4 regions of the Arthrobacter sp. SLBN-100 genome follow, and region 1 is predicted to be linked to each of the others. Evidence: riboswitches for the same ligand, from Rfam matches in the RefSeq annotation. Region 1 holds a riboswitch; each other region holds the start of a gene.

The links. Region 1 has a riboswitch for thiamine pyrophosphate ahead of FBY31_RS12080 (ECF transporter S component). Riboswitches for the same ligand answer to the same signal wherever they lie in the genome.
Region 2: another riboswitch for thiamine pyrophosphate. It lies ahead of FBY31_RS06635 (FAD-dependent oxidoreductase); the one in region 1 lies ahead of FBY31_RS12080 (ECF transporter S component).
Region 3: another riboswitch for thiamine pyrophosphate. It lies ahead of thiC (phosphomethylpyrimidine synthase ThiC); the one in region 1 lies ahead of FBY31_RS12080 (ECF transporter S component).
Region 4: another riboswitch for thiamine pyrophosphate. It lies ahead of FBY31_RS04565 (bifunctional hydroxymethylpyrimidine kinase/phosphomethylpyrimidine kinase); the one in region 1 lies ahead of FBY31_RS12080 (ECF transporter S component).

What each region holds. Positions count from the first base shown of each region.
Region 1 is NZ_VFMY01000001.1:2,587,346-2,594,960, forward strand. Features, by position in the region: gene FBY31_RS12075 (ABC transporter ATP-binding protein) at 1-1,132, opposite strand, end outside; gene FBY31_RS12080 (ECF transporter S component) at 1,132-1,755, opposite strand; TPP riboswitch at 1,820-1,960, opposite strand; gene FBY31_RS12085 (heme-degrading domain-containing protein) at 2,034-2,576, shown strand; gene FBY31_RS12090 (hypothetical protein) at 2,686-2,895, shown strand; gene FBY31_RS12095 (DUF4383 domain-containing protein) at 3,072-3,551, shown strand; gene FBY31_RS12100 (iron-containing redox enzyme family protein) at 3,620-4,681, shown strand; gene FBY31_RS12105 (glycosyltransferase) at 4,630-5,844, shown strand; gene FBY31_RS12110 (CDGSH iron-sulfur domain-containing protein) at 5,841-6,056, shown strand; gene FBY31_RS12115 (DUF4235 domain-containing protein) at 6,178-6,441, shown strand; gene mnhG (monovalent cation/H(+) antiporter subunit G) at 6,456-6,866, opposite strand; gene FBY31_RS12125 (monovalent cation/H+ antiporter complex subunit F) at 6,856-7,134, opposite strand; gene FBY31_RS12130 (Na+/H+ antiporter subunit E) at 7,131-7,615, opposite strand, start outside.
Region 2 is NZ_VFMY01000001.1:1,434,872-1,442,486, forward strand. Features, by position in the region: gene FBY31_RS06625 (thiazole synthase) at 31-840, opposite strand; gene thiS (sulfur carrier protein ThiS) at 844-1,080, opposite strand; gene FBY31_RS06635 (FAD-dependent oxidoreductase) at 1,077-2,456, opposite strand; TPP riboswitch at 2,449-2,567, opposite strand; gene thiE (thiamine phosphate synthase) at 2,595-3,332, shown strand; gene FBY31_RS06645 (RNB domain-containing ribonuclease) at 3,417-4,928, shown strand; gene FBY31_RS06650 (DEAD/DEAH box helicase) at 5,209-6,900, shown strand; gene FBY31_RS06655 (DNA-methyltransferase) at 6,909-7,615, shown strand, end outside.
Region 3 is NZ_VFMY01000001.1:1,069,394-1,077,008, reverse strand. Features, by position in the region: gene ffh (signal recognition particle protein) at 1-941, shown strand, start outside; gene FBY31_RS05035 (alpha/beta fold hydrolase) at 1,040-1,774, shown strand; gene thiC (phosphomethylpyrimidine synthase ThiC) at 1,761-3,605, opposite strand; TPP riboswitch at 3,600-3,707, opposite strand; gene FBY31_RS05025 (amidohydrolase family protein) at 3,786-4,868, shown strand; gene FBY31_RS05020 (VOC family protein) at 4,971-5,846, shown strand; gene FBY31_RS05015 (hypothetical protein) at 5,960-6,400, shown strand; gene rpsP (30S ribosomal protein S16) at 6,605-7,021, shown strand; gene FBY31_RS05005 (RNA-binding protein) at 7,023-7,265, shown strand; gene rimM (ribosome maturation factor RimM) at 7,375-7,615, shown strand, end outside.
Region 4 is NZ_VFMY01000001.1:975,171-982,785, forward strand. Features, by position in the region: gene proB (glutamate 5-kinase) at 1-222, opposite strand, end outside; gene obgE (GTPase ObgE) at 212-1,801, opposite strand; gene rpmA (50S ribosomal protein L27) at 1,918-2,181, opposite strand; gene rplU (50S ribosomal protein L21) at 2,242-2,550, opposite strand; gene FBY31_RS04565 (bifunctional hydroxymethylpyrimidine kinase/phosphomethylpyrimidine kinase) at 2,814-4,346, opposite strand; TPP riboswitch at 4,354-4,451, opposite strand; gene FBY31_RS04570 (Rne/Rng family ribonuclease) at 4,630-7,615, opposite strand, start outside.

The DNA.
Region 1 (7,615 bases):
GCTCCGCCTTCCACTGGTAAGGATCAATACCGGCACCCCGGCTGAGGGCCAGGGTGGCGGAGACCTTGCCGGCAACAGGCTCAAGCAGCCCGGCAAGGGTCAAGGCGAAAGTGGACTTTCCTGCGCCGTTGGGCCCCGTGACGGCCAGCGCCTGCCCTGCCCGGACCTGCGCCGAGATGTCCTGCTGCACCGGTTCCGGCGGCAGCTTCCGGAATCCCTTGCGGCGGGCCCGCTCCCGCGAGACCGCCAGTTCCTCGGCGGCGAGCAGGAGATCGCCGGTCCCTGGAGCGGGCTCCCGCCGGCGCCGGGTTTCCGGAACATACCCGGGCACCCATACTCCAGCAGTAATCAGCATGCTCCGGGCCTCATTGAGCACGCGGTCCGGCGGGCCGTCCAGAAGCACGGCTGAATCGGTGGACGTACCGGGCTGCAGCACCACAATCCGGTCCACCAGGTCCTTCCATACGGACACCCGGTGCTCCACCACCACCAGGGTCGCCCCGGTCTTCTCCAGGCAACGCGCCACCGCATCGCGGACCTCAATCACCCCCGCGGGGTCCAGGTTCGCGGTCGGCTCGTCGAGGAGGATCAGCCCGGGCCGCATGGCAAGGATGCCCGCGAGCGCGAGCCGCTGTTTCTGCCCGCCGGACAGGGCCGACGTCGGGTGGTCCAGCGGCAGGTGGGACAGGCCGACGTCGGCCAGCGCCTCGTGCACGCGGGCCCAGATGTCATCCCGGGGCACAGCAAGGTTCTCCGCACCGAAGGCGACGTCGTCACCCACCCGGGAAAGCACCACCTGCGTCTCCGGGTCCTGCTGCATCAGGCCGGCGCGGCCCCGCTGCTCACGTGGGTAGGCTCCGTCAACCAGCAACGAACCGGACTCGTCGGAATCGCCCGCCTCGCCGCCGTCGTCATTCACATCGCCCAGGACCCCCGCCAAAGCATGCAGGAGGGTGGACTTGCCCGCCCCGGACGGACCGAGGAGGAGCACGCGCTCCCCCGGCTGGATGTCCAGGTCAAGGGCACGTACTGCGGGCTTGGCCCGGCCGGCATGCCGCCAGCCCCAGCCGCGGGCGCTGATGGCAGCCGCACGCGCCGCAATCGATGCCCCGTGATGGGAGGTAGCGGTCATCAGGAGAAGACGGGCTCCGTTGCTGCCTTCCGCGAAGCGAAGGAGCTCAGGACTCCGGTCTTCGCCAGGCCGCGCGTGGCGATCCAGGACAGCGCACCGGCAATGATGGCGCCCGAGATGGCCGTGAAGATGATGTACGCCAGCTTGTCCCCGCCCGAGTAGGCGATATTCCAGCCCCACGGCGCGAAGGAGTCGTTCAGGCCGCAGAACAGGCCCGCACCGGCACCGGCCAGCAGGGATACCGGCAGGTTGAACTTCTTGTAGACGAAGATGGCGAAAATGATCTCTGCACCCAGGCCCTGGACAAAGCCGGAGAAAAGCACGGAGGCGCCGTACTGCGACCCCATCAGCAGTTCACCGGTAGCGGCGACGGTCTCGCAGAACAGCGCGGCGCCCGGTTTGCGGACGATGAGCATGCCCAGGACCGCCGGAATCATCCAGCCGCCGGCGATCAGGCCGGTCAGGGGCGGGTAGACGGCGTTCATGGGGGCCGAGACTGCGGCAGCCCCTTGGGACCAGGCCCAGAAGATGACGCCGCCGGCGATGGCGATCAAGGCCGCCACCACGATGTCCACGACGCGCCAGGACTTGCTGGTGTTCTTCTTTACTGCTGTTGTTGCCATGTGATCCTCCTGAGGAACAGGAGGGGAAAGTGGACGCGACCGGCACTGCTGCCGCGGCCGGACACACTTCGAGAACTCGACTCCCTTGCGCCGGTACTAACCGGATCAGGTTCGAGGGTCTGCGGCTGTCCGCACTCTCAGCGCCCACCTGCGGATCCTGGCATGGCCAGAAATGCCCGACGGCGGCGCTCCCCTGTCGTTGAATGATTCTGTAGGTAAATAAGTAGCCCTGCTGGGCGTGGTCCAGTTTACACCCGAGGAGGGGTAGATTGTGGGCCATGACTGCCAATTCGCCGGATATGACCGAGTTCGATCCCGACTCGGATGACACCCAGCTGGAGGGCTCCATGCAAGGGCTCATCGCCCGGATCGAGGGTGAAATCCGGGAGCTCCAGTTTCCCCGTTTCTCCATGGACGATGCGCTGAACCTGGGGCTGCTGCTGGTGGAACTGGGCAAGGAGGACCAGTTCCCCATTGCCATCGACATCACCAAGGGTGAACAGGTCCTGTTCCATGTCGCCCTGCCTGGCGCCACCCCGGACAACGAGCACTGGATCCGGGCCAAACAGCGCACCGCCGCCCGGTACGAGGTGCCGTCCTTGCTGGTAGGGCTCCGCGGACGGCTCCACGGCGGGAGGATCGAGGACCAGGGCTGGTTCGACCAGCGTCTGTACGCAGCCCACGGGGGCTCCTTTCCGGTCTATGTCACAGGGGTGGGTGCGGTAGCCACCGTGACTGTTTCAGGGCTGCCCCAGGTGCAGGACCACAACCTGGTGGTGCAGGCCCTGCGCGATGTCCTTGGCTCCATGGGCGCGGACTGACGCGGGGCCTGGATTAACACGGCCTTCGTTGGCAACGGTTTGGACTGGCGGCGGGCTTGGGCTGGCATTCGGCCTGAGCTGACGCCGGGTTTTTGGCGAGGAGGGCACCTTGAGCGGTCCCGTGGAGGAAAACCTGGTGCGGGCGGCGGTGGACAAAGCCGAGGACGAGATGATCTTCATCGGCCCGGACCACCCCTACTATCCCCTGCTCGCCGAGCTTGTGGCCGCCGTCGGGAAGGCCTGGCAGCAGGGGTTTGAGCAGGGCAGGCACGGCGGGAACCACTCGAACCCTTATACGTGGAACGGTCCGGAGGGGTGAGCGCTGGCGACGCCGCTGCGAAAGCGCCGCCGCGCTGGCTGCCAAGGCGCCCGGATCGCTGGCTGATAAAGCGCCCTATGCTCAAGCCGCTCATCAAAAACGGGTAGGAAGCGCGCTTAGCTTTTATTAGTAATCATGCTTACTATATTGTTCCCGGCTTTTGAGGAGTACAGGTTATGGCGGTCAGCACCCGCACCACCGCAGCGAGGACCGGCCTGCAGAAGGCCACCCGCGCCGCGGGCGCCCTTTTCCTGCTGCTGGGAATTGTGGGCTTCATTCCGGGCATTACCGCCAACTACGGTTCCCTCGGCTTCGCCGGACCTGGCTCTGGAGCAGAGCTGTTCGGCATCTTCCAGGTCTCGGTACTGCACAACGCCGTGCACCTTGTCTTCGGTATCGCGGGCCTGGTGATGGCCAGGACCCACCGGCAGGGGAGGAACTTCCTCATATATGGGGGCGTGGCCTATCTGTTCCTGTGGCTCTACGGCCTGTTGATAGGTGACGACCTGCCGGCGAACTTCCTTCCCGAGAACAATGCGGACAACTGGCTGCACCTGGCATTGGGCCTTGCCATGATCGCCCTGGCCATCCTGTTGTCGCCAAAAACCGTCCCCGTCACCCCCTCCCGCGACCCGGACGCGGGCAACGAGACCTGAGCACGCAACCGAAGCCGGCTGTCGAAGACGCAGCACCGGCAGCAACGCCCACCGCCCAAAGGAGCATCATGAAGATCCCGAAGCCTCGAGGTCCCCTCACCAGTACCCTGTTTGAGGCCCTCGCCTACATGCCCGGCAGCGACGAGGGAGCCTCCGCCGTCGAGGAACTGCGCCTGCTGGTCACCCGGCAAGCGGCGGCATCCGGTGACATCATCGGGGACGACGACGTCCAGCTGGCCCTTTTCTGCCTCTACGAGCTGCACTACTCCGGGCTGGAAGGCGTGAGCGATGAGTGGGAGTGGGAACCCGGGCTGATCCAGGTCCGCCGCCTGGTTGAGGGGCCGTTTGAGGTGGCGCTCCGGTCTGCCGCAGCCTCCGCTGCCGAGGGCGTGACCCTGCCGCCCGCTCCGGAGCTGACCAGCGATGCAGTGGCGGACATCCTCTTCGGCCTCGCTGCCACCGACACCGGGCCCAGCGTCTCCCGCTTTGTGGCCAAGAAGGCGACGCTGGACCAGCTCAAGGAGTTCCTGATCCACAAGTCCATCTACCAGCTCAAGGAAGCCGATCCGCACACCTGGGCCATTCCCCGCCTCACCGGCAGGCCCAAGGCTGCCCTCGTGGAGATCCAGGCCGACGAGTACGGCGGCGGACGCCCCGAACGCATGCACAGCGCCCTGTTTGCCCGTACCCTGCGGGGACTGGGCATGGACCACCGTTACGGCGCTTACGTCGACGCTGTTCCCGCCGTTTCCCTCGCCGCAGTAAACATGATGTCCCTCTTCGGATTGAACCGCCGGCTCCGCGGGGCGATTACCGGGCACCTGGCCATCTACGAGATGACCTCCTCCCAGCCGAACCGGCTGTACGGCAACGGCTTCCGGCGGCACGGTTTCGACGCTGACGTAACCCACTACTTTGACGAACATGTCGAAGCCGACGCTGTGCACGAGCAGATCGCCGGGCGCGACCTGGCAGGCGGCCTGGTGGAGGCCGAGCCCGGGCTGTTCGCGGACGTCCTGTTTGGAGCGACGGCGGTAATGGCCGTCGACGGCAGGCTTTCCACCCACCTCCTGGCCTGTTGGGAGAACGGGATGACCTCGCTGAGGGCGGCAGTACCGGCGGCAGCATGAATACGCCGCGTGTGGGGCCGTCCGCGGAGTACATCCTGCCACTGCGCCGGACCGAGGAGTCGGAACTGGATTCGGAGCTGCAGGACCTGGCCGCCTACCTCGAGCGTCTTCTTGAATGGATCGCCGTCACCGTGGTGGACGGCTCCGCCCCTGAGCTGTTCGAGCGGCACCGGGCTGCTTTCCCGCCGGGTGTCCGCCACATCCGCCCCGAGCCCGCAGGCAGCAGCGCCCACGGCAGCAATGGCAGCAGGGCCGGCAGCAATGGCAAGGTGGCCGGCGTCATGACGGGCGTGCGCGCCTCCTCAGCGGAACTGCTGGTGATAGCCGACGACGACGTGCGCTACACGCGCGAGTCTCTCGCCGCCGTCGTCCATCACCTCAGCTCGGCCGACATAGTGCGGCCGCAGAATTACTTCGACCCGCTGCCCTGGCATGCCTGGTGGGACACGTCGCGGAGCCTGATCAACCGGGCCTGGTCCGCTGACTTCCCCGGTACCCTGGCCGTTCGCCGCAGCGCACTGCTCGCTACCGGCGGCTACGATCCGGTGCTCTTCGAAAACCTTGAGCTGATCCGGACCGTCACGGCAGCCGGCGGCCGCGAAAAGATCGTGCCGGATCTGTTCGTGGCCCGCAGGCCGCCGAAGTCACGGCACTTCCTCAAGCAGCGGACGCGCCAGGCCTACGACGACTTCGCCCAGCCCCGGCGCCTCGCCGCCGAACTTGCCCTGCTGCCGGTGATTGCCTGCGCTGCCCGCCTTCCCGCCGGCCGGCGACCGGCCGTCTTCCTGGCCCTGGGGGCGGCGCCGGTCCTCGTCGCCGAGATGGGACGACGGCGGCACTCAGGGACCGCGGTTTTCCCCTTCCGCGCCGTATGGTTCGCCCCGCTCTGGACCCTGGAGCGGGCTGCCTGCATCTGGATCGCACTGGCGTTCCGATTGGGCGGCGGCGTGCCCTACGCCGGGACGCGCCTCAAGATTGCAGCCCACTCTGCCGCCGAACTCCGGCGCCGGCACCAGGGCAAGCTCGACGCAGTGCAGCGCGACGCTCAAAACAGCGGCCGGCAAGCCAGACCCAGAGCCGCTATGAAGAGGGCAGTTATGAAGAGGGCAGTAATGAAGATCGCAGCTATGCACAAAGCAGCAGTAAACAAGGAGCAGCCATGAACCAGGAACCCGCCGAAAGCTCGATCGTGGCGTGCCCCGACGGCCCGCTGATTGTCCGGGGCGACTTCGAAATCGTGACACCGTCCGGCGCCCCGGTCCCCCGCGAGCGCCAAACCGTGGCACTGTGCCGCTGCGGCGCGTCAGCCATCAAACCCTACTGCGACGGAACGCACAAGATGATCAAGTTCCGGACGGAACCGCCGGTGGAATGAACAGCGCCCGTCCACCAAGTGCACAACGCCCACAGCGAACCGACGCCCTGCCACACCGGCTCCCGCCACGATGCCGCTAGGCTGAAGTCAGCCCGTTTTCCGCCCGCAAGGAGTACCAAGAATGAACCTCTTCATCAAGCTGCTCGGCACCGGTGTGAGCCTCGGCGCCGGCTTCGTCGGGACCAAGCTGGTCAACACCATCTGGGAAAAGACCACCGGCCGGAAGCCGCCCAGCGGCAAGGACGAGGACATCCCCACCAGCCTGCAGTCGGCGCTGACGTTTGCTCTGATCTCGGCCTCCGTCAGCACCATCATCCAGGTCCTGGCCAACCGCGGCACCCAGCGCGCCATCACCCGGTTCGCCAAGAGCCAGGACATCGTCTGACGCGTTAGGGCCCTCTAGTTCAACGAGCCGTCGCCGGAACCGTCCTCGCGGGCGGTTTTGGCGGCGGCTTTCTGCACTACCGCCTCCAGCTCGTCCGCCGTCAGCAGCTCGCGGTGCAGGTGCTTGGTGCGGTAGCCGGCCCGGCCCACCATGTGTGCGGATACGGGCACCGTCAGCAGCTGGAAAATCCAGGCGACCGCCAGCACCGGCCACACCCACCAGGTGCGCATCTGCAGCCCGATCGCTGCCAGCAGCAGGAACAGCCCCAGCACCTGCGGCTTGGTGGCGGCGTGCATGCGGCTCAAGAGGTCCGGGAAACGGAGCAGGCCGATCGCGGCGCCCAGCGACAGCACGGCCCCCACCACCATAAACACCGCCGACAGCAGGTCGATCCAGTAATCCAGGCCAGTAGCGTCAGGACTCATTCGGCTGCTCCCTTCGGTCTGCCACGAACCTGGCAACGGTGACGGACCCGATGAAGCCGATGATGGAGATGGCCACCACCAGCATCAGGTTGTTCAGGTGCCGGTTCACGGCCATGTCCACGCACAGTGCGCCGCCAAGGATGGCGAGCAGGACGTCGGCGGCGAGCACCCGGTCCAGCAGTGACGGGCCGCGGGCGATCCTGATGATCGCGCCAGCGGCGGCAAGCGAGAAGATGACGGCCGTAAGAACCAGGACGGTCTGCATCATGCGGCTGCCTCCGTCCGGACGGTTTCGAGTTCTTCCCGGGTGCCCATGATCCGGATCAGCCCGGCTTCAATGGAGCGGACTTCATTGCGCAGGTTCTCCACGTCCTGCACGGAACTGATGTTCAGGGCGTGCAGGTACAAGGTGGAGGTTGACCTGTCCACCTCCACCACCAGCGAGCCCGGAATCAGGGAGATGACGTGCCCCGTGGCGGTCACCAGCAGGTCCTGGTGACTCCGCAGCGTCACGGCCACCACGGCGTTTTTCACCCTGGGCCCGCGCATCACCGCCAGGTACAGGACCTGGGCACTGGCATTGGCTACCTTCGCCAGGAACATCAGGGCGAAGGGAATAGCGTAGAGGATGTTGAAGCGGCCGCTCAGCTCAACCGGTGGGAGGTAGAACAGCCTGGCTACTGCCACGGCCAGCAAGGCGCCGAACAGGAGGTTTCCCGGGCTGAAGTCCTGCCACAGGGCACCCCAGA
Region 2 (7,615 bases), 1.2 Mb from region 1:
GGCTGGACTGCCGCCGGTGCTCCGGACGGGCTACAGGAATTCTGCCCGGCCTTCCATGGCCGACGACGCCAGTGCATGTTCGCGGCGCGGTATCCTGCCGGCCGCTTTCGCCAGCCTACCGGCGATCACCGCGTGTTTGAAGGCCTCCCCCATCACCGCAGGATTCTGCGCCCGGGTCACCGCCGTTGCCAGCAGTACTGCGTCGCAGCCCAATTCCATGGCCAGGGCCGCGTCCGAGGCAGTTCCGATTCCCGCGTCCAGGACAACCGGGACCGAGGCCCGGGACACAATCAGCTCGATGTTGTGCGGGTTCAGGATGCCAAGCCCGGTGCCGATGGGCGCCCCGAGCGGCATCACGGCCGTGGCCCCGAGGTTCTCGAGCCGGAGGGCCAGGACAGGATCATCGTTGGTGTACGCGAACACCTTGAAGCCCCTGTTGACGAGCTGTTCGGTGGCGTCCACCAGTTCGACGGCGTCCGGCAGGAGGGTCTGTTCGTCGGCGATGACTTCCAGCTTCACCCAGTCCGTTTCCAGCGCCTCACGTGCCAGTTCAGCCGTCAGCACGGCGTCCCGGGCCGTGAAGCAGCCGGCCGTGTTGGGCAGCACCCGGATGCCGTGGTCCACGAGCAGCTGGAACAGCGAGCCTGTCTCCGCCGGAGAGTAGCGGCGCATGGCCACCGTGGTCAGGCAGGTACCGGAGGCAAGGAGCGCTGCGCCCAGGCCGTCCAGGCTGGGCGCGCCGCCGGTGCCCATAATGAGCCGGGAATCCAGTTCCACGCCGTGAATGACCAGCGGATCCTGCAGCACGGAGGGGGCTGCGGTGGTGATGGTTTCGCTCATGGGTCAGCCTCCCTGCACTGCCGTGACGAGTTCAACCTCGTCGCCGTCCGCGAGCGCAGTGGCGAACCACTGGCTGCGCGGCACTACCTGGGCGTTGTGTGCCACGGCCACGCCGAGTTTCTGCCCGTCCGTGGCCTGGCCGTCCGGACCAAGGGGGCGGCCGGTGACCTGGCTGACGAGCAGGGTGATGGAAGCACCGTCCGGCACCGGGTGCCGGGTTCCGTTCAAGGTGATATTCATACTGTTTCCTTTGTGGGCGGTTGGTGGCTAAGGCCGCCGCTGGCGGCGCGGGTAGCTGAGGCACTGGCAGTTGCGGCGCCGGAAAAGCGGGCAGGGCTGAAAGGCGCCCAGCGGGCGTCCTCGCGGCCGTCCATGAGGTCCCTGCAGATGGCGGCTGCGGCCGGGGTCAGGAGGACCCCGTGGCGGAAGAACCCGGTGGCGATGATAAGGCCCGGAACGTGTCCGCCGGCCTGGCCCGCGCCGCCTCGAACGGGTATCCGGCCCAGCAGCGGTGCGTTGTCCGGCGTTCCGGGACGGGCCCGGACGGTGCACTCCAGCAGTTCAAGTTCGGCGACGGCGGGAACCAGCACCTGCGCGTCGCGGAGGAGCTGGTAGACGCCGCCGGCGGAAACTGCACCGGTTGCGGAGGGCGCGTCCTCGCGCTGGGTTGCCCCGATGACCACCGTGCCGTCCCGGCGGGGAACGATATACACCGGCACGCCATGCACCAGGCCCCGGACGGTGGACACCACCAGCGGCCGCAGATGCGGGGGCACTGCGAGCCGCAGGATCTCCCCGAAGACGGGCCGCAACGGAAGATGCAGGCCTGCCGGGAGGGACCCCAGTTCTGCCGCGTGCAGCCCGTTCGCCACTACCGTTTCGCCGGCCAGCACGGTTCCCCCGCCGACCAACTGCACGCCGGCAACGGCGCCGTCCTGCCACAGCAGCGCAGCCGCTTTGTCCGGCACCGAGTAACCGTCGACGGCGCCGGCTGCTGCTGCGCCATCCTGTCTGGTTCCGCTGCGGGCAGCTTCGTCCCTGGTTCCGTTCACGCCGTGGCCGGCGAGCGCGCGCCGCAGGCAGTCCACCAGCAGCCGCGGGTCCACCTGGTGGTCAGCCGGGGTGTCCAGCGCGCAGGCGATGGCCGGGCTAAGCAGGGGCTCCCGTTTGCGGGCTTCGCGGACAGTGAGCGGTTCCACGGCGAGTCCGTTGGCCTGCTGCACCGCGCGCAGGTCCATCAGGGCACGGCGGTCGGCGGCGTCGGCACCCACGGCAAGGGTCGGCGTCGTGATGTATCCCGGATCAGCCCCTGACGCTTCGCGGAGGCCGGCCACGAAGGCGGGCCAGCGGGCCGACGCGTCCAGCATCAGCTCGAGGAGGTCCTCTTCCTGGTAGTGCAGCTCGCTGACCGGGGCCAGCATCCCGGCGGCCGCCCAGCTGGCCCCGGAACCCGGAGCGTCATCGATGACCACTACGGAACGTCCCGAGCGTTGCGCCTCCCAGGCAATGCCATGGCCGATCACTCCGCCGCCGATGACGGCGACATCGGCACGGATGGTGCCGACGGGCGGCGCGGATAGCGGTTCCATTGCGCCCGGGTTCGATGGTGCGCCCATGTGTCTCCTTCCCTACGCCGGTATTAGCCGGATCAGGTCAAGCGGTCGGCTCTGACGCCCTCTCAGCCCGGCGCTTTGTGACAGCTGCCGCGGGCTCCCGCAGTACGAGGCAAGTGTAGAGGAACTAGGCTTGCCCCCATGAATGTGTCCCACACTCCAGCCGCCGCCACCGATGTCCTGAGCACCACCAAGATCAGCAACGGTCTGAGCACAGCGCGCCTGTACCTCTGCACGGACGCCCGGAAGGACCGCGGCGATTTCGAACAGTTCGTGGATGCGGCGTTTGCCGGCGGCGTGGACATCATCCAGCTCCGGGACAAAACCATCGAGGCCGCCGAGGAGTTGGAACTGCTGGCCGTCCTGAAGGAAACGGCGGAGCGGCACGGCCGGCTGTGGGCCGTCAACGACCGGGCCGACATCGCAGTGCTGTCCGGGGCCCCGGTATTCCACGTCGGCCAGAAGGACCTCCCCCTGGCCGCCGCGCGGACCCTGCTCAACGGCAACGCGGCCATCGGCCTGTCAAGCCACACTCCCGGGCAAGTGGACGCGGCCCTCGCGGCGGCCGCCGGGCCGGCGGGGCTGGACTACTTCTGCGTGGGCCCGGTGTGGGCAACGCCCACCAAACCGGGGCGGGCCGCCGTGGGGCTTGAGCTGGTGAAGTACGCCGCCGGGGCTGCGCGTGCCTCAGGGCAGGAAGGACAGTCCGACGGCGGTGTCCCCTGGTTTGCGATCGGCGGCATCGGCCACGGCAACGTGGAGCAGGTAGTGGAAGCAGGCGCCCGCCGGATCGTGGTGGTCCGGGCCATCACCGAAGCCGAGGACCCCGCAGCCGCCGCCGCTTCGCTCCTTGCCGCCTTGGATGCACCCGGTTCCTGACCCTCGTTACGCGGCGCATTACCCTTTGCCGCTCACCGCCCGGGTGCCTGCATTATCGCCGGAATTCGAGCTAGGCTGATTTTCGTGTCACACCATCGGCTGGCTCCCAACGTCCACGAGCACAAGAACGCGCTAGAGGCGGCGCTCGGTGCTCTGCGGGCCGAGCTGGAGCTGCCGGCGGCCTACCCCGATGATGCCGTGGCCGACGCCAAAGCAGCCGTGGAATCCCTGCAGCTCCCCGCCTACGACCTGACTGCCGTCGAGTTCGTCACCATCGATCCCGCGTCCTCCACCGACCTGGACCAGGCACTGTTCATAGAGCCCGACGCCGACGGGTACCACGTGCTCTACGCCATCGCGGACGTGCCCGCATTCGTGACCCCCGGCGGGCCTTTGGATGCGGAAACACGCCGCCGCGGGCAGACGTTCTACGCCCCCGACGGGCGGATCCCGCTGCATCCGGAAATCATCAGCGAACAGGCCGGCAGCCTCCTTCCTGGCCAGGACTGCTCTGCGTTCGTCTGGGATTTCCACCTCGACAACGCCGCCGAGGTCAGGTCCGCTGCCGTCAGGCGGGCGCGTATCCGCAGCCGGGCCAAGCTCAGCTACAAAGGCGCCCAGGCGCAACTCGACGACGGCACGGCCCCGCCGGTGCTGCGGCTCCTTAGAGAGGTGGGGCTCAAGCGTGTGGAGCTGGAGCGGGCCCGCGGCGGCGCCAGCCTGAACATGCCCGACCAGGAGATCGTCCAGCTGCCGGACGGCGGCTACCGGATTGACGCTGCTCCCCAGCTTCCCGTGGAGGACTGGAACGCGCAGATCTCGTTGATGACCGGAATGGCGGCCGCCCGGCTCATGCTCACGGGGAAGGTCGGCATCCTGCGCACCATGCCGTCCCCGGATGAGCGCTCCCTGAACCATTTCCGGCTGCAGACTGAAGCCCTGGGCAAGCCCTGGGACGGCGAAGTCAGTTACGGGGAATACCTGCGCAGCCTGGACCCAACGGATCCCCGCCAGCTGGCCATCATGCACTCCGCCGGCATGCTGTTCCGCGGCGCCGCCTACACGGCCTTTGACGGATCAGTGCCGGAAGACGGCGTCCAGTCCGCCATCGGCGCCGCCTACGCGCATACCACTGCGCCGTTGCGCCGCCTGGTGGACCGCTTTGTCCTGGTCATCTGCGAGGCCTTGAGCAACGGCGGGAAGGTGCCGGGCTGGGCACGGGAAGCCCTGCCAACTTTGCCGGAGATCATGGCGGGATCGGACCAGTTGGCGTCACGGATGGAGCGGATGGCCCTGGACACGGTGGAGGCTGCGCTGCTGGTCAACCACGTGGGCCAGGAGTTCGAAGCGATCGTTATTTCTGGGTCGAAGCCGCAAAACGGCAAAAACGGGAACGGCAACGGGAAGAACGGGAACGGCAAGAACGGGAACGGCAACGGGAACGGCGGTTCGGGGATCATCCAGATCCCGGACCCCGCCGTGACGGCCCGCTGCGCCGGTGAGCTGGAGCCCGGAACCAAGGTCCGGGTGCGCCTGGTCTCTTCGGATATCGCAACACGCGAAGTCCATTTCGAGCTGGTGCCATCTGCCCCCTGAAGGGCCGGAAGGCGCCGGAAGCCGGTATTTCGGCTCCCTGCGGCTAGACTGAAGAAGTAGAAATGGATGCCCGGTCGTTGATTTCCTTGATTTGAAACCAACAAGCCCGCCCCTACGCGATCTTGAGATTTACCCGCTGGTCCCCAGTGCCAGCATTTAGATAGCCCGCGATCGGCTTCCACTGGAATTGCGTGCGCGCCCGAGCGTGCTCCGGAACCGCCTTGCGGCAGGCCCGTTGAGCAGGCAGCGCCATTGCCCAAATGAATAAGGAAACTCCCCAGTGAGTGAATTGCATACCCACCAGCTTCTGACCGACGAGTCCGGCACCGAAACCATCGAGCCCGAAGAGACCATCATCTCGGACGAGAAGCCCCACGAGATTGCGGAAAAATCCTTCGCGGACTACAACGTGCGCGCCGATATCGTGGAATCCCTGGCCGACGCCGGGATCACCCACCCCTTCCCCATCCAGGCCATGACCCTGCCGGTAGCCCTGTCCGGCCACGACATCATCGGCCAGGCCAAGACCGGTACCGGCAAGACCCTCGGTTTCGGCATCCCCGCCCTCCAGCGCGTGGTGGGCCAGGACGATCCCGGCTACGAAAAGCTCGCGGTCCCCGGCGCGCCGCAGGCCCTGGTCATTGTTCCCACCCGCGAACTCGCGGTGCAGGTGGCCAATGATCTGCAAACGGCTTCCCGCAAGCGGAACGCGCGCATCGCCACCATTTATGGCGGCCGTGCCTATGAGCCCCAGGTGGAAGCCCTGAAGAAGGGCGTGGAGGTTGTGGTGGGCACCCCCGGCCGCCTCATCGACCTCTTCAAGCAGAAGCACCTGAGCTTGAAGAACGTCAAAATCGTCATCCTGGATGAGGCGGACGAGATGCTGGACCTCGGCTTCCTGCCGGACGTCGAAACCCTCATCGCCGCGACGCCGGCGGTGCGCCAGACCCTGCTGTTCTCCGCCACCATGCCCGGTCCGGTCATCGCGATGGCCCGCCGCTACATGACGCAGCCCACCCACATCCGCGCCGCGGACCCGGAGGATGAAGGCCTGACGAAGCGCGACATCCGCCAGCTGATCTACCGCGCCCACAGCATGGACAAGATCGAGGTGGTGGCCCGCATCCTCCAGGCCAAGGGCCGCGGACGCACCATCATCTTCACCAAAACCAAGCGCACCGCCGCCAAGGTGGCCGAGGAGCTGGTGGACCGCGGGTTCGCCGCCGCCGCCATCCACGGCGATCTGGGCCAGGGCGCCCGCGAGCAGGCACTTCGGGCTTTCCGCAACAACAAGGTGGACGTCCTCGTGGCAACCGACGTCGCCGCCCGCGGCATCGACGTCGAGGATGTCACCCACGTCATCAACTACCAGTGCGTGGAAGACGAGAAGATCTACCTGCACCGCGTCGGCCGCACCGGCCGCGCCGGCAACAAGGGCACTGCCGTCACCTTCGTGGACTGGGACGACATGCCGCGCTGGGGACTGATCAACAAGGCGCTGGGCCTGAGCGTGCCGGAGCCCATCGAGACGTACTCCTCCTCACCGCACCTCTACGAGGACCTCGACATTCCCGCAGGCACCAAGGGCCGGCTGCCGCGCGACAAGCGCACCCTCGCCGGGGTTGACGCCGAGGTCCTTGAAGACCTGGGTGAAACCGGCAAAAAGAACAGCCGCAGCGGCCGCGACGGGAGTCCCTCCCGCGACCGCGACCGCGACGGCCGGGGGCGCGAAAGCCGGGGCGGAAAGCGCGACGGCGGCCGCAGCGGTGACTCCGCAAACCGCACAGGCGAGCGCCGCCGTCGTTCATCCGATTCCGCTGCCGCCCCCGGAGCCGCCGCCGGCGATACCCCCGCCACGACTGAAACGGAACAGCCCTCGCGTACCCGGCGCCCGCGGACGCGGACCCGCCGCCGCAACGGTGAGGTAGTGGCCGGCGAGCATACCGCACAGCCTGGCAGCAGCGAGGCCTAATACTCTTCATGACTGACACCGTCTGGGCGCCGGACGGCAGCAGCCTGGTGGTTCACGCGGACAACGCGGAGTTCCTCCCCTCGCTGCCGGACGGCGCCTTCACACTGATTTACGTGGATCCGCCGTTCAATACCGGCCGGCCCCAGCAGCGCCAGCAGACCACCATGGTGGCCAACGCTGACGGTACCGGCGACCGCTTCGGGTTCAAGGGGCGCTCCTACGACACGATCAAGGGCGCGCTGCACCGCTACGACGATGCATTCAGCGATTACTGGTCGTTCCTTGAGCCGCGGCTTGTTGAGGCGTGGCGCCTGCTGGCCGAGGACGGGACGCTGTACCTGCACCTGGACTACCGTGAGGTGCACTATGCCAAGGTGATGCTGGATGCGATCTTCGGCCGCGAGTGCTTTTTGAACGAGATCATCTGGGCGTACGACTACGGCGCCCGGGCCAAGAACCGCTGGCCCACCAAGCACGACAATATCCTCGTGTATGTCAAAAACCCGGCAAAATACCACTTCGACAGTGCCGAGGTGGACCGGGAACCCTACATGGCACCCGGTTTGGTCACCCCCGCTAAACGCGAACTGGGCAAGCTGCCCACGGACGTCTGGTGGCATACCATTGTTTCGCCCACCGGCAAGGAAAAAACGGGCTACCCCACGCAGAAGCCGGAGGGCCTGGTCCGCCGGGTGGTGGCTGCCTCAAGCCGGCC
Region 3 (7,615 bases), 1.5 Mb from region 1:
AGATCCGCCGCGCCATCGTGCCCAATGAAGTCCTGTTCGTTATTGACTCGATGATTGGCCAGGACGCGGTGAACACCGCGCTCGCCTTCGACGAGGGCGTCAACTTCACCGGCATCGTGCTGTCAAAGCTCGACGGCGACGCCCGCGGCGGTGCCGCCCTCTCGGTCGCGTCGGTCACCGGCAAGCCCGTGATGTTTGCGTCCACCGGCGAAGGCCTGGACGATTTCGAACTCTTCCACCCGGACCGGATGGCCTCCCGCATCCTCGACATGGGTGACGTCCTGACGCTCATCGAGCAGGCCGAGAAATCCTGGGACAAGGACGAAGCTGCCAGGATGGCGAAGAAATTCGCCGACCAGGAGGACTTCACCCTTGAGGACTTCCTTGCCCAGATGCAGCAGATCCGCAACATGGGCTCCATGAAGAAAATGCTCATGATGATGCCCGGCGCGCAGAACATCCGCCAGCAGCTCGAGCAGTTCGACGAGCGGGAAATTGACCGCGTCGAAGCCATCGTCCGGTCCATGACGCCGCATGAGCGCCTTGCACCGAAGATCATCAACGGTTCACGCCGCGCCCGCATCGCCCGTGGTTCCGGCGTGCACGTTTCCGAGGTGAACGGCCTGCTGGAGCGTTTTGCGCAGGCCCAGAAGATGATGAAGAAGATGGCCCAGGGCGGGATGCCCGGCATGCCCGGAATGCCGGGTATGCCCGGGGCCGGCGGCGGCGCACGGAAGAACGCGAAGAACGCCGCCCCCAAGAAGAAGGCCAAGTCCGGTAACCCGGCCAAGGCTGCCCAGGAGCGTAAGGACGCCGAGGCCCGCCGCGCGAATGCAGCCAAGGCGCTTCCCACCGGTGCCGCTTTCGGCCAGCAGGGGGGCGACTTCGATCCCTCGCAGCTGAACCTGCCCAAGGGCTTCGACAAGTTCCTCGGAAAGTAACAGTCCAACTCAGTAGCGCCAGGTGTCGTTTTGACCGCTGAAAACGACACCTGGCGCTACTGACTTAACATGTCGGTGCCGTGGAATAGGGTTGGGTCATGTTCAAGCAGAGGGTAGTGTTCGTGCACGGCGCCGGCAGCTTCGGCTCCGCGGCCTGGCCGCGCCAGCACGGGATGGCACTGTCCTACGACGCACTGTTCCTCCGCCGCCACGGCTATGACCCCGTGGCCGAGCCCGTTGAGTCCTCCTTCGAGGAGGACGCGAGGATTGTGCTGCGGTCACTGGCCGATGACGGCAGGGGCGCCGCCGGCGGGCATGTTGTGGCACATTCCCAAGGTGCTGTTGCAGCCATGATGGCCGCCGTTGAACGTCCCGACCTGGTCTTTTCCCTGACGCTGGTGGAGCCGGCCTGCCTGTCGCTTACCGCCGAACTGCCGGCCACCGCGGCCCACATCGGCCTCATGCAGCCCCTGTTCGACGCCCGGCGCCAGATGAGCGACCAGGATTTCCAGCGGGAGTTCGTCCGGCGCGTCTATGCCACGGATCTTCAGCAACCGGCCACGGCCGAGGAGAAGCGCTCCGCCAGGCGGCTCCGGCTGCAGGCGCCGGCCTGGGAGGCCCCGCTGCACATTGTTCCCGGCGTGCCCACCCTGGTCCTCACCGGGGGATGGGAGCCGCTGTACGAGGAGATTGCGGGGTACCTGCGGGAGACCGGCGCCCTGCACCGCACAGCGGCGGGAGGGCACCGGCCCCATGACTCCCCGGAGGGGGACCGCATCATCCGATCCTTCATCCGGGACGTGAGCAGGGTGCAGGCGGCTAGGGCGTCCTGACGCCCTGGCCCCCGGCGGGGACGCTCAGCTCCGGCAGGTAGACCTTGCCGCCGGCGGCCAGGAATTCCTCGCTCTTTCCGCGCATTCCCGCCGCAGCTTCAGCCAGTGCCGCCTGCGAAGCGGCGGAACCGTATTCGTCCCGGATATCCTGGCTGATCCGCATGGAGCAGAACTTGGGACCGCACATGGAGCAGAAATGGGCTGTCTTGGCCGGTTCGGCAGGCAGTGTCTCGTCATGGAAGGCCTCGGCCGTCACCGGGTCCAGGGACAACGCAAACTGGTCGCGCCAGCGGAACTCGAACCGCGCCTTGGACAGGGCGTCATCGCGTTCGTGCGCACCGGGGTGGCCCTTGGCGAGGTCGGCTGCGTGGGCTGCGATCTTGTACGTGATCACCCCGGTTTTGACATCGTCCTTGTTGGGCAGGCCCAGGTGTTCCTTCGGGGTGACGTAGCACAGCATGGCCGTGCCGTAGCGGGCGATTTCGGTGGCACCGATGGCCGACGTGATGTGGTCATAGCCGGGCGCCACATCGGTGACCAGCGGCCCCAGCGTGTAGAACGGGGCGCCCTTGCACAGCTCCTGCTGGCGTTCGACGTTCTCCCTCACCAGGTGGAACGGAACATGGCCGGGGCCCTCCACCATCACCTGCACGTCGTATTCCCACGCGCGCTGCGTCAGCTCGGCCAGCGTATCCAGTTCGGCGAACTGCGCCGCATCGTTGGCGTCCGCCGTCGCTCCCGGCCGCAGCCCGTCACCCAAGGAAAACGCGACGTCGTACCTGGCAAAGATTTCGCAGAGCTCGTCAAAGTGCGTGTAGAGGAAGTTCTCCTGGTGGTGCGCCAGGCACCAGCCGGCCATGATGGAACCACCACGGGAGACGATCCCGGTCACCCGGTTGGCGGTCAGGGGAACGTAACGGAGCAGGACACCGGCGTGGATGGTCATGTAGTCCACGCCCTGTTCGCACTGCTCAATAACGGTGTCGCGGAAAATCTCCCAGGTGAGCGCGTTCGCTTCGCCGTTGACCTTCTCGAGGGCCTGGTAGATGGGGACGGTTCCGATCGGAACCGGAGAGTTGCGGATGATCCATTCCCTCGTGGTGTGGATGTCGTCGCCGGTGGACAGGTCCATCACGGTATCCGCGCCCCACTGGGTGGCCCACTGCAGCTTGTCTACTTCCTCGGCAATCGAACTGGTGACCGCCGAGTTGCCGATGTTCGCGTTGATTTTCACTAGGAATGCCTTGCCGATGATCATCGGCTCGGACTCGGGATGGTTGATGTTGTTGGGAATGATGGCCCGGCCGGCTTCTACTTCACTGCGGACCAATTCGACGTCGCAGTTTTCCCGCAACGCCACAAACCGCATCTCCGGGGTAATAACACCCTGCCGTGCGTAGTGCATCTGGGTCACGGTCTTACCGTCGACGGCGCGGCGGGGCACCGGCCGCGCGCCCTTCCACTCCGCGCTGGCCGCCCCGCGGCGGACAGCCGAGCGGCCGTCGTCGAGCAGATTCCGCCCGCGGCCGCCGTAGGTTTCCGTGTCGCCGCGGGCGTCGATCCACTCCGAGCGGAACGGGGTGAGGCCGCGGACGGGATCACTGCCCGGCCCGGCGGTGCGGTAGACCCGGAAAGGGCCGTTGGGCTGCCCATTCGGTGAATCCGCCAGCGCTATTTCCGTGACCGGCACCCGGATTCCGGCCGCCCCGTCCTGGACAAACGCCAGGGAATGGGATTTCAGCGACTGCGTGACAGGAGGCTGGTCCTGGCCGTCCGCCGCCGTGCCGGACTGATTTTGGGCAGGGTTAAGCTGTGCATTTGATGTACTCAAGGAATACTCACTTCCTTCGCCGGCATTACCCGGACAGGTTCAACGGTCGCAGGCTGCGTCAGCCCGATCTCAGCCCCTGCAAGGGCACCCGTGTGGTCAGGAACGAAGCTACCACAGCCTTCGGGAAGGGCCCCGTCACATTGCCGGTGCTAGCCTGACTGGCGAGGAAGAGGAGCGCGGATGCCGCAGATTATCGAATTCAGCGGCCCGGTGCTGACCGGGCCCCATAGTGAGCGGCGGGGCCTGTGGTCCGTTGACGGGCTGTTGACGTTCACGCGGCCGGAGCACAGGCCGAACCGCGTGCTGGACGGCTGGGTCCTGCCGGGCTTCGTGGATGCCCATTGCCACATCGGCCTGGGCCCCGGCGGCCCCGTGGATGCCGAGGTTGCCGAGGGGCAGGCGCGGGCTGACCTGGCGGCCGGCACGCTGCTGGTCCGGGACGCGGGTTCCCCGGCAGACACCCGCTGGATGCAGGGCGGCCGGGATTTCCCGATGCTGCTCCGTGCCGGCAGGCATGTTGCCAGGACCCGCCGGTACCTCCGGGGCTTCGCGGAGGAAGTGGAACCCGACGGGCTGGTCGAAGCCGTCCGGAAGCAGGCGCGCGACGGCGACGGCTGGGTCAAGCTCGTGGGGGACTGGATAGACCGCGGCGCCGGTGACCTGGCGCCGTCGTTTCCCGCCGCCGTCGTCAGGGACGCCGTCCAGGCGGTGCACGACGAAGGCGCCCGGATCACCGCGCACTGCTTTGCTGAAGAAACGCTGGACCAGATGCTGGACGCGGATATCGACTGCATAGAACATGCCACCGGACTGCTGCCCCGGCACCTTCCGCGGTTCGCTGAGCAGGGTGTTCCCATTGTGCCCACCCTCATCAACATCGCCACTTTTCCGGACATCGCGGCGCAGGCGGAGCACAAGTTCCCCCGGTACGCGGCCCATATGCGTGCACTGTGGGAACGCCGTGCGGAGCGGGTGGCGGAGGCGTTCGAGGCCGGGGCGACGATCTACGCCGGTACTGACGCGGGCAGCGTCATCCGGCACGGAAGGATCGGGGACGAAATCCTGGCTCTCCACCACGCCGGACTTCCCGTCACCGCCGCCCTCGACGCGGCGTGTTGGGGCGCGCGGGAGTGGCTGGGCGCCGAAGCGCTCGACGAAGGTGCCCGGGCCGACGTCGTACTGTGCAGGGAAGATCCGCGGCAGGTTCCCGAAACGGTGCAGCAGTTGGCCCACGTGGTGCTGGGAGGGCGCATCATGCGCTGAGGCACAAAGTCACGAAAGCCACTTGGAATAAATTGAAGCTTCAAGTAATTTTAATAGTGACAGGCCCACCAACCCGACGGGCCACAGCACCGGGAGTTTTCAATGACTGCAGAAGCCGCCACCCAGGATCTTCTTCCTGCCGACCTCACCATGGGCACCGTGATGCTCAAGGTGGGCGACATGAAGGTCATGACCGACTACTACCAGCGTGCCCTTGGCCTTGAGGTTGTTGCTGAACAGGACGGCGGGCTTTACCTCGGCCGGCTCAAGAAGCCGCTGGTCCACCTTGCACCCGCCCCCGGACTGAACCTCCCGGGCAGGGGAGAGGCGGGGCTCTTCCACACGGCCCTGCTTTTTGAGAACCAGGCCGACCTCGCCGCCACCATCGCCACTGCCGCGCAGTTCGAGCCCCGCTCCTTCACAGGCAGCGCCGACCACCTCGTCAGCGAGGCCTTCTACTTCAATGATCCCGAAGGCAACGGGATTGAGCTCTACTGGGACCGCCCAAGGAGCAACTGGTCATGGAACGGTACGGACGTGGTGATGGACAGCCTGGCCCTGCCGCCGCAGCGCTACCTGGAGCAGCACCTCACCGAGGAGTCCCTCGAGCGCCAGCGCGGAACCGTGGCGGGAGTGGGCCATGTCCACCTCCAGGTGGGCGACGTCCAGCGGGCCCGCGATTTCTACGTAGACATCCTCGGGTTCGAAAAAACCGCGGGCTGGCACGGGCAGGCACTCTTTGTCTCGGCCGGGCGCTACCACCACCACATGGCCATGAACGTCTGGAACAGCCGCGGCGCCGGTCCCCGCAAGGATACGTTGGGCCTTGGCGAGGTGCTTATCGAGGTTCCGGCCGGGGATGACGTCGGGGCGCTGGCTGACCGGCTGAAGGTCGCCGGGGTGCCCGCCCACCACACCGGTGCGGAACTGCGGTTTGAGGATCCCTGGCGCAACAGCATCCGGGTCGCGGTCCGCTAAGGCTGCCGATGCCCGGACAGCCGGGGCCCGTGTACTAGGCTGAAACCGAACGGCGGGGTGGCGGATTCTGCCTCCTGATGTGCCGGACCGTCGACGGAATGAGGGTAATTCCCATGGGCTTCACCGAGATCTTTGTCGCTGACCATGCGGGCGCGCTGAAGCGCGCCGGGGTGCTGGATCAGGGCAGCAGCGCTCCAGCCGGCCAGGCGGTCAGGATCGAGGGAATCAGCGACTTTGAGGTCGAACAACTGGGGGACCTTGCCGGTACAGCCGTACACGCCGGCGGCGCCGACTACGAGCTGACCATGGTGGATGTGGCGAGCGATTCGCTGCTGGCCGTTCCGCCGGCCATGGTCCGTGCCCTGGCGGACCTGATCTCCTATGAAACCGAGGGGGAAGGCAACGTCCTGGACGACGTTGCCGAGCAGTGGGCCGCCCAGGACGACATGCCGTTCGATGCAGCGCGGGCGCGGACCTATGTGCAGCAGCTGGCCGAACTTGCGGCCGCCGTCGATGATTCGGAGCGCACAGGCCTGTACGTCTGGTCCGCCTGACCTGGCTCCCGCTTCCTGCGGATGGTGCCGGATGCGTGTCAAGTCGAAATCCGGGCGCTCATCTGGCACAATAAACAGGTACTCGATCTGCGTGGCCCCTCTCTCCGCGTCCGGATCCTGTCCTTCGAGCCCGCAAGTACGGCCCGCCCCACGGGTGCAGAACGTCGGGTTCACCCCCTTTCTGAAACAGGAGTGACCACAAAAGTGGCCGTAAAGATTCGCCTTAAGCGCTTTGGCAAAATGCGCGCACCGTACTACCGCATCGTCGTCGCAGACTCACGCACCAAGCGTGACGGCCGCGCCATCGAGGAAATCGGCAAGTACCACCCCACCGAAGAGCCCTCATACATCGAGGTCAACTCTGAGCGTGCCCAGTACTGGCTCTCCGTTGGCGCCCAGCCGTCGGAGCAGGTTGCCGCGATCCTCAAGATCACCGGTGACTGGCAGAAGTTCAAGGGCCTCCCGGGCCAGGAAGGCACCCTGAAGACCAAGACTCAGAAGGAAGCCTTCGTTGCCCCGGAGAAGGGTTCCGTGATCATCCCGGAAGCCATCACCAAGAAGGCATCCAAGTCTGACGCAGCCGAGGCACCGGCCGAAGCAGAGACCACCGAGGCTGAGTAAATTGCTGGCAGAAGCGCTGGAACACCTGGTCCGGGGAATCGTCGATTCCCCGGATGACGTCAAGGTCAGCTCGAAGAACAACCGCCGCGGGGACACCCTCGAGGTGCGGGTTCATCAGGACGACCTCGGACGGGTGATCGGCCGCCAGGGCCGCACGGCACGCGCACTGCGCACCGTTGTGGCTGCCCTGGCCGGCGGCGAACCGGTAAGGGTCGACGTCGTCGACACAGACCGCCGCCGCTGAGCGCTCGGCAACATCAGCTTTGCTCCGGCCCCTCCACCCCTGGTGGAGGGGCCGGAGTGCTTTCACCGGAACACCCCAGACGAACAGACACATCGGAACAGAGGAACACATGCAGCTTCAGGTGGCACGAATCGGCAAACCCCACGGCATCCGGGGGGAAGTAACGGTCCAGGTCCTGACCGACGCCCCTGAAGACAGGTTTGTGCCGGGCACGGAATTCGTGGTGGAACCGGCCTCGGCCGGCCCGCTGACCGTTATCAGCGCCCGCTGGAACAAGGACATCCTCCTGCTCGGCTTTGAGGAAATTGAAACCCGCAATGAAGCGGAAGCCCTGCGCGGCGCCAAGCTCT
Region 4 (7,615 bases), 1.6 Mb from region 1:
GGCTGCGATGGCGCCGGAGGACACGAGGATGATCTCCGTACCTGTATTGCGCTTGGCTGCGAGGGCGTCAGCGAGAGCAGTCAATGACTCCTCGGAGATGCCGCCCTTGATGCTGGTCAGCGACGACGAACCGACCTTGACCACGATCCGGCCCGCGTTGGCGAGCACGCTCCTGTTCACGCACCGGGGAAGCGGCGCCGCGGCTGCCGCCCTAGAACTCATTGTCTGCGTCCAGTCCACTCTCCTTGAGTGGCTTGGCGACCCGCCGGCTGCTCACGGACTCGGTCCAGATGCCGGCCTTGCGTTCTGCCTCAAGTTCGGCCCGTGCGGCGGCCTTGGCGTCCCTGCGTTCCTGCTGCTCTTCGCGCTTCTGGCCGCGGGTGGGGCGGTCGCCGATATCGGCGAAACGGACGTCAGTGCCGCGCGGCGACGCCAGGAGCTCCGCACCGGCCATCATGGTGGGCTCCCAGTCGAAGACCACGCCGTCATCCCCGCCGATCACTACGGTGTCGCCGGGCTTTGCACCCTGCTTGAACAGTTCGGTCTCCACGCCCAGCTTGGCCAGGCGGTCTGCGAGGTAGCCGATGGCTTCCTCGTTGGTGAAGTCTGTCTGCTTGACCCAGCGCTCCGGCTTTTCCCCGAGGATGCGGAACAGCGGCTCGAGGCCCTTCTCCTCACGGCGGATCTTGAAGCCGGACTCATTGACAGCACGCGGCCGCAGTACGGCCGGCTGGACCTTGGGCGGGGCGGCGGCCACGGCATCGCGCGCGGCCTTGACGATCCCGGCCATGGCAAAGCCCAGCTGGCGCAGGCCCTCGTGGCTGGTGGCTGACACTTCAAACACCTGGTAGCCGCGGGATTCAAGCTCCGGACGAACGAAATCGGCCATGTCCTTGCCGTCAGGCAGGTCCACCTTGTTCAAAGCCACCAGGCGGGGGCGGTGGTTCAGCGGAACCACGTCGCCGTCCTGGCCGGCATAGCTCATGTCCACCGCGTACTTTTCGAGCTCGGCCTCAATGACGGCCAGGTCCGAGAGGGGGTCGCGGTCCGATTCAAGGGTGCCGCAGTCCAGGACGTGGACCAGCGCGGCGCAGCGCTCCACGTGGCGCAGGAAGTGGTGGCCGAGGCCCTTGCCCTCGCTGGCGCCCTCAATGAGGCCCGGAACGTCCGCGATGGTGAAGCGGACATCCCCTGCCTGGACGACGCCCAGGTTGGGAACCAGCGTGGTGAACGGATAGTCGGCGATTTTGGGCCGTGCCGCCGACATGGCAGCGATGAGGCTGGACTTGCCGGCGGAGGGGAAACCCACCAGGGCGATGTCCGCGATGGACTTGAGCTCCAGCACGATGTCGCTGGATTCGCCTTCGATACCGAGCAGGGCGAAACCTGGGGCGCGCCGCTTCTGGGACGAGAGCGCAGCGTTGCCCAGGCCTCCGATTCCGCCGGCCGCCGCCACGTACTGGGCGCCTTCGCCCACCAGGTCCGCGAGCACCGTGCCGTCCTTGGACTTAACAACCGTGCCGTCGGGGACGGGGAGGATGAGCGTCTCGCCGTTCTTGCCGCCGCGCCAGTCGCCCATGCCCGGACCTCCATTGGTGGCGTGGCGGTGGGGTGCGTGGTGGTAGTCGAGGAGGGTGGTGGTCTGGTGATCCACGCGCAGGATAACGTCGCCGCCATTGCCGCCGTCGCCGCCGTCGGGACCGCCCAGCGGCTTGAACTTCTCACGGTGGACGGAGACGCACCCGTTGCCGCCGTTACCGCCGGATACGTGCAGTACTACCCGGTCTACAAAGCTGGCCACGTGGATCTCCTCAATGCTGTTTCCTGGACGCCGCGGGGCGCCAAGAAGATTGTAATGCGGTTAAAAGAACAGTGGAGCGGACCAACTGGCCCGCTCCACCGCTTCAGAACTGTTTGTTACTCTGCAGCTGCAGCAGCAACGATGTTGACGACGCGACGACCGCGGCGGGTACCGAATTCAACGGCTCCCGGGGTCAGTGCGAACAGGGTGTCGTCGCCGCCACGGCCAACGCCGGCGCCCGGGTGGAAGTGGGTGCCGCGCTGGCGGACGATGATTTCGCCTGCGGAAACTACCTGGCCGCCGAAGCGCTTGACGCCGAGGTACTGAGCGTTGGAATCACGACCGTTGCGAGTGGAGCTCGCGCCCTTTTTATGTGCCATCTGAAATGCCTGCCTCTAAATTCTGGGGAATCTGCTGAAAAACCTGAACAGTAACGAAGGTTACTGGATACCGGTGATCTTGACCTTGGTCAGTTCCTGACGGTGACCCTGGCGCTTCTTGTAACCGGTCTTGTTCTTGAACTTCTGGATGACAATCTTCGGACCACGGAGGTCGTTCAGGATCTCAGCCGTAACAGTTACCTTGGCCAGGTCAGCAGCGGCAGAGGTGACCTTGTCACCGTCAACCAGGAGCAGCGCGGGCAGCTGAATGGTGCTGCCAGCCCCACCGGCGACGCGGTTCAGGGTAACGAAGTCTCCGACGGAAACCTTCTCTTGCCGGCCGCCTGCGCGGACAATCGCGTACACCACTTGGGAACTCACTTCTCTCGACGTTTATAACTAAATTTGCGTGCGGAACCGACTATCAAAAGCCTGGTTTCTCGCTGTGCCTCAACGCCGTGGGGTCATAACCCAAGTGTTGGCGTAAGCACCGAAGATCCAGAATACGCTAATTCTGTCTTCGGCCGCAAATGAGGCTGGTTCCCGGCGGGTTGCTGTGATAGGTACCACAGCTCAGGTCCGGCGTCCGCACCCTGCCCCACCATAGTACCGGTCCGGCCGCGGGCAGCAGTTCAGGAGTACAGTCGCGGCGCGTCGAAGAAGTCCACTTCGAGGCGGCAGGACTGCTTGAATGCGGTGATCATGGCCTGCCGGTCCGCGGCCGAGGCCTTGCGCCCCGCCTCATCCACGATGGCGATGGCTTGGCGGGTGGCAGCCGCGAAGTCTTCGTCGGCATATGTGCGCAGCCAGGCCGCGTACGGGTGTCCGGCGGGTTCGCCGGCGGCGAGGAACTGGGCGTGCAGCGTGGCGCCTACCTCTGCGTAGAGCCAGAAGCAGGGCAGGACGGCGGCCGCCAGGACAGCATAACTGCCCGACGCCGATGCGGCGGTCAGGTGGTCAACGTAGGACTTTGTTACCGGGCCGAGCTGAGGCTGGACGGAGCGGGTACTCAGCCAGGAGCGGTGCAGTTCAGACTCGACCTCCAGGCACTGCCTGGCTGAGCCGGCCCAAAAGAGCTGTTCTGCCTCCGTTGGCGCCAAGGCACTCGCCCGTGCCAGCACGCGGGAATAGCCGTTGAGGTAGATGGCGTCCTGCGCAAGGTAATACCCGAACTCCTTCTCCTGCAGGCTGCCGGAAGCCAGGCCGCGGATGAAGTCCAGCGCGTGGATATCGTCCAGGTCCTGCCGGGCCTCGGTCCAGAGTTGTGCGGCGAAGCTCCCTTCGGACGGAAGCGGCTGCAGGTGGTGGAAGTGGTGGACCGGGCCGTTGCCGCTTCCCACCTCCAGCGTTCCGGACGCTTCAAGTGCCCCGGCCAGCCAGGGCTTCACTTCGCGCAGCGACGCCTCCCAGTCACCCAGCCGCGCCTGTGCAGTGGCCATCGCGGAGGACAGCGAACATCCCGTGCCGTGGCTGTTGCGGGTCGCCACCCGCTCCCCCTGCAACGTCACCACTTCCGCGGACAGCACGCCCGCGGTGTTGACCAGGGCGTCCGGGCACTCGTTGCCGTCCAGGTGTCCGCCTTTAACCAGCACGGTAGCCCCGGTAGCGGCGGAAAGCGCGCGGCCCTGCTCCAGGGCTCCGGCCCAGCTCCCCTGGACTTCGCCGCCAACAAGGATGGCGAGCTCAACCAGGTTGGGGGTGATGAGGTGGGCCAGCGGCAGGAGAGCGTGCAGGGCGGCTTCGGCGGACTCCTTCAGCAGCCGGTCTCCGCTGGTGGCAACCATCACCGGGTCCAGGACCACGACGGCGGGGCGAACCTTCCGGAGCCAGTCCCCCACCGCCTCGATCACCTCGGCGCTGCCGAGCATTCCGATCTTGACGGCATCGATGCCGATGTCGTCGCTGATGGCGTCCAGCTGCGCGGCCAGGAAGTCGGCAGGCGGCACGTGCACGGACCGGACGCCGTGGGTGTTCTGGGCAGTGAGGGCCGTGATGGCGGCCATTCCGTAGCCGCCGAATGCCGCGATGCTTTTGAGGTCGGCCTGGATGCCGGCACCGCCGGATGGATCGGAGCCGGCAATGGAAAGCACCCGGGGTACAGGCCGCCCTGCCGCGGGGGGCGCATGGAATGTTACCGGGGCGGGTGACGGGGTGGCAGTGGGCATTGCAAGAGTCGCAGACAAGAGACATCCCTTCGCCGGTGCTAGCCGGACAGGTTCAACGGGTGTGGATCTCAGCCGGCTCTCTGCGCGGCACCCCGTGTCGGTTTCCCAGCCTAGCTTTTTTGGCGGATGCAGGCAGCAGGTGACACATTGCGACCGGCGGAGCCGGGCTTTTTCCTTGTGCCGGCCGCCGGAACGGTTTGAGCGCGGGTACAGGAATGCCCGGCCGGCCACTGTTGGTGGCCGGCCGGGCATGACCTGCTGAAGACGGGGTTTCTCGGCCCCTTTAGAGCTCCGAGGCCGGAACCCCTACGCCCAGGATGATGGGCGCGTCCGCTGACTTCGCAGCTGGCGTGCCCGCGCCTGTGTCTGCAGCGTCTGTGTTTGCAGCCGCCGGGTTTCCGGCGCTGGCAGGTTCGGGCGCTTTTGCCTGGTGGGAATGGCCCGTGCTGGCCACAGCCACGCTCTCGTGCTGCTGCACGGCGGTTTCGTTGGCAGCACCCTGGGCACGGCTGGCGCTGCGGTGGCGCCGGGGCCGCCGCTGCCGCGGCTGCTCCAGCGTGTGGTCGCTGTAGTCCTTCTCTGGTGCTTCAACGCGCTGCTGAGCGGGCTCGGACACCGGCGACACCTGCTCGGCCTGGGGCTTCAGCTCAGGTTCTGCCTGCGCCGCCTGCGCTTCCGTGTCCGCTTCAGGCTGGCCGAGGTGGGCGAAGGCTTCTGCGAGCCTGTCCAGGGTGAGGGCCGGCCGCGGCTGCTGCTCGTCCGCGTGTTCAACGAACGGCAACGCGACCTTCTCGCCGCCGAAGGTGAGCACGGCGGCCGGACGGGCATCGGCGTCGCGCTTTTCGACTACCTGCGTGGCATCAGGCTTCTCCGCAGCCTGCTGCCTGGCTGCCGCCACTTCGTCGTCGTGCAGGTGCGCTGCGTGCGCCGCGGCGGCGATGTTGGCCAGGGCAAGCCTGGTAGCTTCCGCCTTGGCGTGCCGCTCCGCATCCGAGGGTTCGGGGTGGACGGTGTGGATCTGGACCGCGGCGGCGGGCGCTGTTTCAGGCGCCTGGCCGTTGCGGCCCCGGCGCCTCTTGCGGTCCGGGCGGGCGGCGGACTGGTTGTTATCCGGGCGCAGGCTGTCGGGGCGGTGGCCTTCGCTGCGGGCTTCGGGCCTGCTGTCCGAGCGCTGAACGTGGTGCTCGGCGGCCACGATGTTGGCCCGGCGGTGCTCCACGGGGTCGTCATGGGTGACGACGCCGCGGCCCGCGCACGCCTCGCACTGCTCGCCGAACACTTCGAGCAGCCCGGTACCCATCCGCTTGCGCGTCATCTGGACCAGGCCAAGCGAGGTAACCTCCGCGACCTGGTGCTTGGTGCGGTCGCGTCCCAGGCACTCCACGAGGCGTCGCAGCACAAGGTCACGGTTGGATTCGAGGACCATGTCAATGAAGTCGATGACGATGATGCCGCCGATGTCGCGGAGCCGGAGCTGGCGCACCACTTCCTCCGCAGCCTCGAGGTTGTTCTTCGTTACCGTCTCTTCAAGGTTGCCGCCGCTGCCGGTGAACTTGCCGGTGTTGACGTCCACCACGGTCATGGCTTCGGTGCGGTCGATCACCAGCGAACCGCCGGAGGGAAGGAAGACCTTCCGCTCCAGCGCCTTGTGGATCTGCTCGTCGATGCGCCAGGCGGTAAAGATGTCCTGGTCCTTGGTCCACTTCTCGAGCCGTCCCACGAGGTCCGGAGCCACATAGGTGACATACGCCTCGATGGTGTCCCAGGCTTCCTCGCCGGAGACGATCAGCTTGGAAAAGTCCTCGTTGAAGACGTCGCGGACCACCTTGATGGTGAGGTCCGGTTCGCCGTAGAGCAGCTCCGGGGCAAGGATCTTGGTGGACTTCGACTGGCTCTCGATGCCCTCCCACTGGGCGCGCAGCCGGTTGATGTCGTGCGTCAGCTCTTCCTCGGACGCACCCTCCGCAGCGGTACGCACAATAACGCCGGCCTGCTCCGGAAGGCGGTCCTTCAGGATGCGCTTGAGGCGGTTGCGTTCAACGTCGGGCAGCTTGCGGGAGATGCCGGTCATGGAACCGCCGGGTACGTACACCAGGTAGCGGCCGGGCAGGGAGATCTGGCTGGTCAGGCGGGCGCCCTTGTGGCCCACGGGGTCCTTGGTCACCTGGACCAGGACGGTATCGCCCGACTTCAGCGCGTTTTCGATCCGGCGCTGCTTGCCTTCGAGGTTAACGGCTTCCCAGTTCACTTCACCGGCGTACAGGACGGCGTTGCGGCCGCGTCCGATGTCCACGAAGGCAGCTTCCATGGACGGCAGCACATTCTGGACCTTGCCCAGGTAAACGTTGCCGATCAGGGAGTCCTGCTGCGTCTTGGACACAAAATGTTCGGCCAGGACCCCGTCTTCGAGGACGGCGATCTGGATCCTGTCGTCGCGCTGGCGCACGATCATCTGCCGGTCCACGGATTCGCGGCGGGCCAGGAACTCCGCTTCGGTGATGACTGTGCGGCGGCGGCCGGTGTCCCGCGACTCGCGCCGGCGCTGCTTCTTCGCCTCCAGGCGGGTGGATCCCTTGACGCTGGTGACCCGGTTGCTGACGGCGGGTTCGCTGACGGCGCGCGGCGCCCGGACCCGGGTGACGGTGTTGGGCGGGTCGTCTTCCCCGCCGCCCGTCAGCTCAAGGTCCTGGTCACCCCGGCGGCGGCGGCGGCGACGGCGGGACGTGACGCCTTCCTCCAGCTGCCCTGCAGCCTCCTCATCGCCGTCCTCGGAGGCATCGGCGTCGGCCTCCTCGCTGCCTTCAAGCTCAGCGCCTTCACCCTCGCCGGGACGGTTGCGGTTACGGCGGCCGCGGCCCCGGCGCCTGCGGCGGCCGTTGGCGTCATCGGTGTCGCTGTCATCGGCTTCGTCCTCGACTGCTTCCGCGGCGGCGGCGGGTGCCGGGCGCACTACGGTGCTCAGGTCCGGGGCCTGGAACAGCACGGAGGTGGGGGAAGCGGGTTCCAGGAACAGGGAACCAAAGGGGCTGGCTGGGGCGGCGGGCGCCTGCTCCCTGGATGCTGCTTCAACGGAAGCCTCTGCGGACGGCTGTGCCTGGGGAGCCTGCTCTGCGGGCGCTTCTGCGGCTGCCGCTTCTCCGGCTCCAGCCTGTTCTGCTGCAGCCTCTGCTACCGCGGCCTCTTCTACCGGCACCTGTTCTACTGGGGCCTCGCCGGCCTCGTTGGCAGACGGGACGGGGGCTGCTGCGACGGCATCCGCCGGCGCTGCT